Regions from separate parts of the Streptomyces sp. NPDC029296 genome, predicted to be linked through region 2. Evidence: riboswitches for the same ligand, from Rfam matches in the RefSeq annotation. Region 2 holds a riboswitch; the other holds the start of a gene.
The links. Region 2 has a riboswitch for ZMP and ZTP ahead of ACZ4W9_RS18915 (bifunctional 5,10-methylenetetrahydrofolate dehydrogenase/5,10-methenyltetrahydrofolate cyclohydrolase). Riboswitches for the same ligand answer to the same signal wherever they lie in the genome.
Positions count from the first base shown of each region.

Region 1: another riboswitch for ZMP and ZTP. It lies ahead of ACZ4W9_RS34660 (glycine hydroxymethyltransferase); the one in region 2 lies ahead of ACZ4W9_RS18915 (bifunctional 5,10-methylenetetrahydrofolate dehydrogenase/5,10-methenyltetrahydrofolate cyclohydrolase).

Region 1 covers NZ_JBVHXT010000052.1:30,101-33,487, reverse strand. The annotation lists gene ACZ4W9_RS34670 (nuclear transport factor 2 family protein) at 1-102, shown strand, start outside; gene rocD (ornithine--oxo-acid transaminase) at 103-1,314, opposite strand; ZMP/ZTP riboswitch at 1,417-1,505, shown strand; gene ACZ4W9_RS34660 (glycine hydroxymethyltransferase) at 1,539-2,993, shown strand; gene trpS (tryptophan--tRNA ligase) at 3,119-3,387, shown strand, end outside.
Region 2 covers NZ_JBVHXT010000020.1:14,723-18,109, reverse strand. The annotation lists gene ACZ4W9_RS18930 (S-(hydroxymethyl)mycothiol dehydrogenase) at 1-652, opposite strand, end outside; gene ACZ4W9_RS18925 (hypothetical protein) at 864-1,082, opposite strand; gene ACZ4W9_RS18920 (nuclear transport factor 2 family protein) at 1,255-1,620, shown strand; ZMP/ZTP riboswitch at 1,684-1,764, shown strand; gene ACZ4W9_RS18915 (bifunctional 5,10-methylenetetrahydrofolate dehydrogenase/5,10-methenyltetrahydrofolate cyclohydrolase) at 1,790-2,647, shown strand; gene ACZ4W9_RS18910 (glycosyltransferase) at 3,046-3,387, shown strand, end outside.

The sequences.
Region 1 (3,387 bases), on a different contig from region 2:
CGTGAGGCCAGTATCAACGACGTGGCCATCGGGGAATCCGACCGCCGCATCCTCGGGCCCCGGCCCGCCGCCGAGCATGGCATCGACCTCCCCCTGCGCTGATCACGCCCCGGACAGCACCGCCCGCAGCTGCTCCACCCCCCACTCCAGGTCCTCCTCGCCGATCACCAGCGGAGGCGCGAGACGGACCGTCGACCCGTGGGTCTCCTTGACCAGGACCCCACGGGCCAGCAGCCGCTCGGCGATCCGGCGCCCGGTGCCCACCGTGGGGGAGACGTCCACCCCGGCCCACAGCCCCCGCCCCCGCACCGCCGTCACGCGGCCCGTGCCCGGCAGCTCGCCCAGCAGCCGGTGCAGCCGCTCGCCCAGCCGGGCCGCCCGCTCCTGGTACTCCCCGGTCCGCAGCAACGCGATCACCTCCAGCGCCACCGCGCAGGCCAGCGGATTCCCGCCGAACGTCGACCCGTGCTCGCCCGGCCGGAACACCCCGAGCACCGCCGCGCTCGACACCACCGCCGACACCGGCACGATCCCGCCGCCCAGCGCCTTGCCCAGCACATACGCGTCCGGCACGACCCCCTCGTGCTCGCACGCGAAGGTCCGCCCGGTCCGGCCCAGCCCGGACTGGACCTCGTCGGCGACGAAGAGGACGTTCCGCTCCCGGGTCAGCTCCCGCACCCCCGCCAGATAGCCGGCCGGCGGCACGATCACCCCCGCCTCGCCCTGCACCGGCTCCAGCAGCACCGCCACCGTGTTCTCCGTCAGCGCCGCCCGCATCGCGGTCAGATCCCCGTACGGCACGATCTCGAACCCCGGGGTGTACGGCCCGAAGTCCGCCCGCGCCTCGGAGTCCGTGGAGAAGCTGATGATGGTCGTCGTACGGCCGTGGAAGTTGCCGCCCGCCACGACGACCTTCGCCATCTCCGCGGGCACCCCCTTCACCCGGTACCCCCACTTCCGGGCCGCCTTGACCGCGCTCTCCACCGCCTCGGCGCCCGTGTTCACCGGCAGCACCATCTCCATCCCGCACAGCTCGGCCAGCCGGGCGCAGAACGCCCCGAACCGGTCGTGGTGGAAGGCGCGGGAGGTCAGCGTCAGCCGCTCCAGCTGCCGCCGGGCCGCCTCGACCAGCCGCGGATGGCCGTGCCCGAAGTTGAGCGCCGAGTAACCGGCCAGCAGGTCCAGGTACCGCCGCCCCGCCACGTCCGTCACCCACGCCCCCTCACCCGTGGCGAGCACCACCGGCAGCGGATCGTAGGTGGGCGCGCAGTGCGCGTCGGCGAGGGCGATGAGGTCTTCTTCGGCAGTGGTCACGGACTCTCCCGGATCGGTCCGGATACGACGATGACCTCCTTCTTAACCCCGCTCGCATGGTGGACGCGGGATCTTCCCCGCCCGGCGCGCCCGGTAGGCTGAGAGCCGGGCCGTGACTGGCGCGCTGGGATGGGACGGACCATCAGGGAGCGGCCCGAGCGGTAAGAGTGCCGTGCGCCTGGGCCGAACGTGAACGCTGTACGCACATCGTCCGGAGGTCCCCGATGCCCGAGAACGCCGCCCCCCTCTCCACCGAGTCCACCGCCTTCCGCGCCGCCCTCGACGTCGTCCGCGCCGTGGAGCCGCGCGTCGCCGACGCCATCGGCCAGGAGGTCGCCGACCAGCGCGGAATGCTCAAACTGATCGCCTCGGAGAACTACGCCTCCCCGGCGACCCTGCTCGCGATGGGCAACTGGTTCAGCGACAAGTACGCCGAGGGCACCATCGGCCGCCGCTTCTACGCCGGCTGCCGCAACGTCGACACCGTCGAGGCCCTCGCCGCCGAACACGCCCGCGAACTCTTCGGCGCCCGCCACGCCTACGTCCAGCCGCACTCCGGCATCGACGCCAACCTCGTCGCCTTCTGGGCCGTCCTCGCCGACCGCGTCGAGGTCCCCTTCCTGGAGAAGGCCGGCGCCCGCCAGGTCAACGACCTCACCGACGCCGACTGGGCCGAGCTGCGCCAGGCCTTCGGCAACCAGCGCATGCTCGGCATGTCCCTGGACGCCGGCGGCCACCTCACCCACGGCTTCCGCCCGAACATCTCCGGCAAGATGTTCGACCAGCGCTCCTACGGCACCGACCCCGCCACCGGCCTGATCGACTACGACGCGCTGCGCGCCCAGGCCCGCGAGTTCAAGCCGCTGATCATCGTCGCGGGCTACTCCGCGTACCCCCGTCTGGTGAACTTCCGGATCATGCGCGAGATCGCCGACGAGGTCGGCGCCACCCTCATGGTCGACATGGCCCACTTCGCCGGCCTGGTCGCCGGCAAGGTCCTCACCGGCGACTTCGACCCGGTCCCGCACGCCCAGATCGTCACCACCACCACCCACAAGTCCCTGCGCGGCCCGCGCGGCGGCATGGTGCTGTGCGACGACTCCCTCAAGGACCAGGTGGACCGCGGCTGCCCGATGGTCCTCGGCGGCCCGCTCCCGCACGTCATGGCCGCCAAGGCCGTCGCCCTCGCCGAGGCCCGGCAGCCCGCCTTCCAGGACTACGCCCAGCGCATCGTCGACAACTCCCGCGCTCTCGCCGAGGGCCTGATGCGCCGGGGCGCCACCCTCGTCACCGGCGGCACGGACAACCACCTCAACCTGATCGACGTCGCCACGTCCTACGGCCTCACCGGCCGCCAGGCCGAGGCGGCCCTGCTCGACTCGGGCATCGTCACCAACCGCAACGCCATCCCGGCCGACCCGAACGGCGCCTGGTACACCTCCGGCATCCGCGTCGGCACCCCCGCGCTGACCACCCGCGGCCTCGGCACGGCGGAGATGGACGAGGTGGCGGCCCTCATCGACCGCGTCCTGACCACCACCGAGGCGGGCACCACCAAGTCCGGCGCCCCCTCCAAGGCGAGCCACGTCCTGGACGAGAAGGTCGCCCAGGAGATCGCCGGGCGCGCCACGGACCTGGTCGCGGGCTTCCCCCTCTACCCGGAAGTCGACCTCGGCTGAATCACCCCGCGAGGGCGCGGGGCCGCATGCGGCACGCGGCTCCGCCGCCCGGGCGCGACCGGCCCCCACCGGCCCCCGGTTCCCCACCCGCCGAACCCGCCCCGTGCCTCTGCGACAATAAAGGCATGGCTGACCGACCTCGCGTGCTCTCCGGCATCCAGCCCACGGCTGGCTCGTTCCACCTCGGCAACTACCTCGGCGCCGTCCGCCAGTGGGTGGCCCTGCAGGAGTCCCACGACGCCTTCTACATGGTCGTCGACCTGCACGCGATCACGGTCCCGCAGGACCCGAAGGAGCTGCGCGCCAACACCCGCCTGGCCGCGGCCCAGCTGCTGGCCGCCGGTCTGGACCCCGACCGCTGCACCCTCTTCGTGCAGAGCCACGTCCCCGAGCA
Region 2 (3,387 bases):
GTTTGCGGTCGTCGATGTCGACGGCGATGATCCGGCCCGCGCCGGCCAGGTTCGCCCCGGTGACGGCCGCGCCGCCGACACCGCCGCAGCCGATCACGGCGACCGAGTCGCCGCGGCCGACGTTCCCGGTGTTGATGGCGGCGCCGATGCCGGCCATCACCCCGCAGCCGAGCAGGCCCGCGACCGCCGGGGAGACGGCCGGGTCGACCTTGGTGCACTGGCCGGCCGCGACGAGGGTCTTCTCGGCGAAGGCGCCGATGCCGAGCGCCGGCGACAGTTCCTGGCCGGTCGCGGCGAGGGTCATCTTCTGCCGGGCGTTGTGGGTGTCGAAGCAGTACCAGGGCCGGCCGCGCAGGCAGGCCCGGCACTGCCCGCACACCGCGCGCCAGTTGAGGATGACGAAGTCCCCGGGGGCGACGTCGGTGACGCCCTCGCCGACCGACTCCACGACGCCGGCGGCCTCGTGGCCGAGCAGGAAGGGGAAGTCGTCGGAGATGCCGCCCTGCTTGTAGTGCAGATCGGTGTGGCAGACACCGCAGGCCTGGACGCGTACGACGGCCTCACCGGGCCCCGGGTCCGGCACCACGATCGTCTCGATCCGCACGGGCTCGTCCTTGCCCGGTGCGATCACGCCGCGTACTTCCTGCGCCATGGCCTGTCCCTTCATCGAATGCCTTCGCCGACGACCCTACGACGCGACCGAACGGTAGCGGGACGGATCACGCACATGATCGCGGATCCCGCCGGCCGCCGTCGGCCGCGACGCGGGCCGGGAGGTCGGCGGAGGCGGACGGGGACGGCGTTCACCGGCCCGAGCACGGGCGCCGCGGGAGCGATGACCTGCTCCAGCTGGTGCAGCTGGTTCAGTCGCGCAGGTGCTTCAGCTCCTGCACCTGGTCGCTGACCTTCGCCACCCGGTCCCGGTGCGGGGCCGGGATGCCACCGGCCGTGAGCGAGTCCAGCGCGGACAGGGCGCCGAGCTTTCCGATGACGGGCACGCCGGTGTTCGCCGCGTCCGCCTGGGCCGCGGCGCGGCCGGCGGCCAGACCGACGACGGCGGCGATACGTCGTGTGGAGATCATGCCCTCGGCAACGGCCCGGGGCCCGGGCCGGACACGGGCCGCGGGGCCGGCTCACCCGTGAGGTGGAGCGTACCGGCCGCGCTTGCCGGGGCCGCCGGGACGGAGGAGTCTCGTGAGGGGGACCCGTGCGGCCCGCTCGATGCCGGGCCGCGGGCGCCCGAAGGAGGTCACCATGGCCGGCACGACAGGCTCCGCCTTCGACACCGAGACACTGCGCCGGGGCATCGAGGGCGACACCGGCAACACGCTTCTGTCGCTCTACGCGGACGACGCGCGGATCCGCATCGTGGACCGCGACCACCAGCCCAGTCGTCCCACGGTGCTGCGCGGCCGGACGCAGATCGCCGAGCTGCTGGACGACGTCTACCACCGCGACATGACGCACCGGCTGGAGCGGTGCGTCATCCAGGGTGACCACGCCGCCTACACCGAGTCCTGCGAGTACGCGGACGGCACCCGGGTCCTGGCCGAGTCGATGCTCACGCTGCGGGACGGCAGGATCGCCGACCAGCTCGTCGTCCAGGCCTGGGACGACTAGACGACCGGGCCCGGCACCGGAGGAAGGGTGGTCCAAGGGGCGTACACACGCTCGGTTACGCTGTACGCGGGCCGTGACTGGCGCTGAGGTGGAGTACCACCGGGGAGCGGCCCGTGGAGGCAGCCGCGCGCCTGGGCGAGAAGAGTCGACCAGCCCAGGAGTGTGCAGCATGACCCAGACCCAGGCCGCCCGTCTGATGGACGGCACCGCGCTCGCCCGCCGCATCGTGCGGGAGACCGCGCACCGGGCCGCCGGCCTCACCGCGCGCACCGGCACCGCGCCGTGTCTCGCGACCGTGCTGGTCGGCGAGGACCCGGCGTCCGTGACCTACGTCCGCATGAAGCAGAACCGCTGCCGCGAGGCCGGCATCACCTCCCGGCACATCGCGCTGCCGGCCACCACCACGACGGACGGACTCGTCGGCACGCTCCGGGAGTTGTCGGCCGACCCGGACGTGCACGGCATCCTGCTCCAGCATCCGGTGGGCGACCACGTCGACGAGCGGGCCGCGTTCGAGGCGATCGCGCCGGAGAAGGACGTGGACGGTGTCACGTTCGCCTCGTTCGCCACGATGAGCTTCGGGCTGCCGGGCTTCGTCTCCTGCACGCCGGGCGGCATCGTGCGGCTGCTGGACGAGTACGGCGTCGACCCGGCCGGGAAGCGGGCCGTGGTGGTGGGCCGCAGCGCGATCCTCGGCAAGCCGGTGGGCATGCTGCTGCTGGCGCGGGACGCGACCGTGACGTACTGCCACTCGCGCACCCGGGACCTGTCGGCGGCGGTCCGCGAGGCCGACATCGTCGTGGCCGCGGTGGGCCGGCCGCGGCTGATCCGCGGGCAGGACGTCAAGCCGGGCGCGGTCGTGATCGACGCGGGCTACAACCCGGGGAACGTGGGCGACGTCGACTTCGACTCGGCCGTGGAGCGGGCCTCGCTGATCACGCCGGTGCCGGGCGGCGTCGGCCCGATGACGATCGCCACGCTCCTGGAGCAGACGGTGACGGCCGCCGCCCGGCAGCTCGGGGCGTAGGGGCGGCGGCACGCGTCCGGCGCCGTACTCGGTGACGGCCCGGGTGAGGAGCCGGGGCCGGCGGACGGCCGGGGCACCGAGGGTCCCCGGGCCGGGGGCGGTACCGGGGCGCGCGTCGGGCAGCGGCGCCCGCCGAGTTCCCTCGCCGCCGTCCCCGCAGCCGGTCCCGGGCCGCCCGGGGCCGGGTGCCGGTCGCCGGGCCCGCGTCCGGTGGCCTGTCACGTTCCGGCCCGCGCCCCGCCGGCGGCCGTGACGCGGACGGCGTCGTCGGCCGCCCGCCGACGCGGACGGACGGTCGCCCCGAAGCCGGTGCGGGAACGCGTACCGGACAATCACGCGGGCGCACGGGTGCCGGAGCGGCGGGAGCGGTCATACTGGCCGTCGTGCGCGTTGCGATCATGACGGCGGGGTCCCGGGGCGACGCGGCCCCCTACACCGGGCTCGGGCACCGGCTGGCGCTGGCCGGGCACGAGGTCACGCTGGTCACCCACGGCCGCTTCGAGCCGCTGGTGGCGGGGTCGGGGGTGCGGTTCCACGCGCTGCCGGTGGATCCGCGGGCGGAACTGGAGTCACCGCGCGGCCGGGGCCTGCACCGCAGCGCCGGCGGGCCCGGAAAGTTGCTGCGGGTGGTGGAGCTGGCCCGGCGTCTGGTGGGACGGATGACCGAGGACCTGCTCGACGCGGCGCGGGACAGCGAGGTGCTGCTGCTGTCCGCCTCGGTGGCACCGCTCGGGCACACG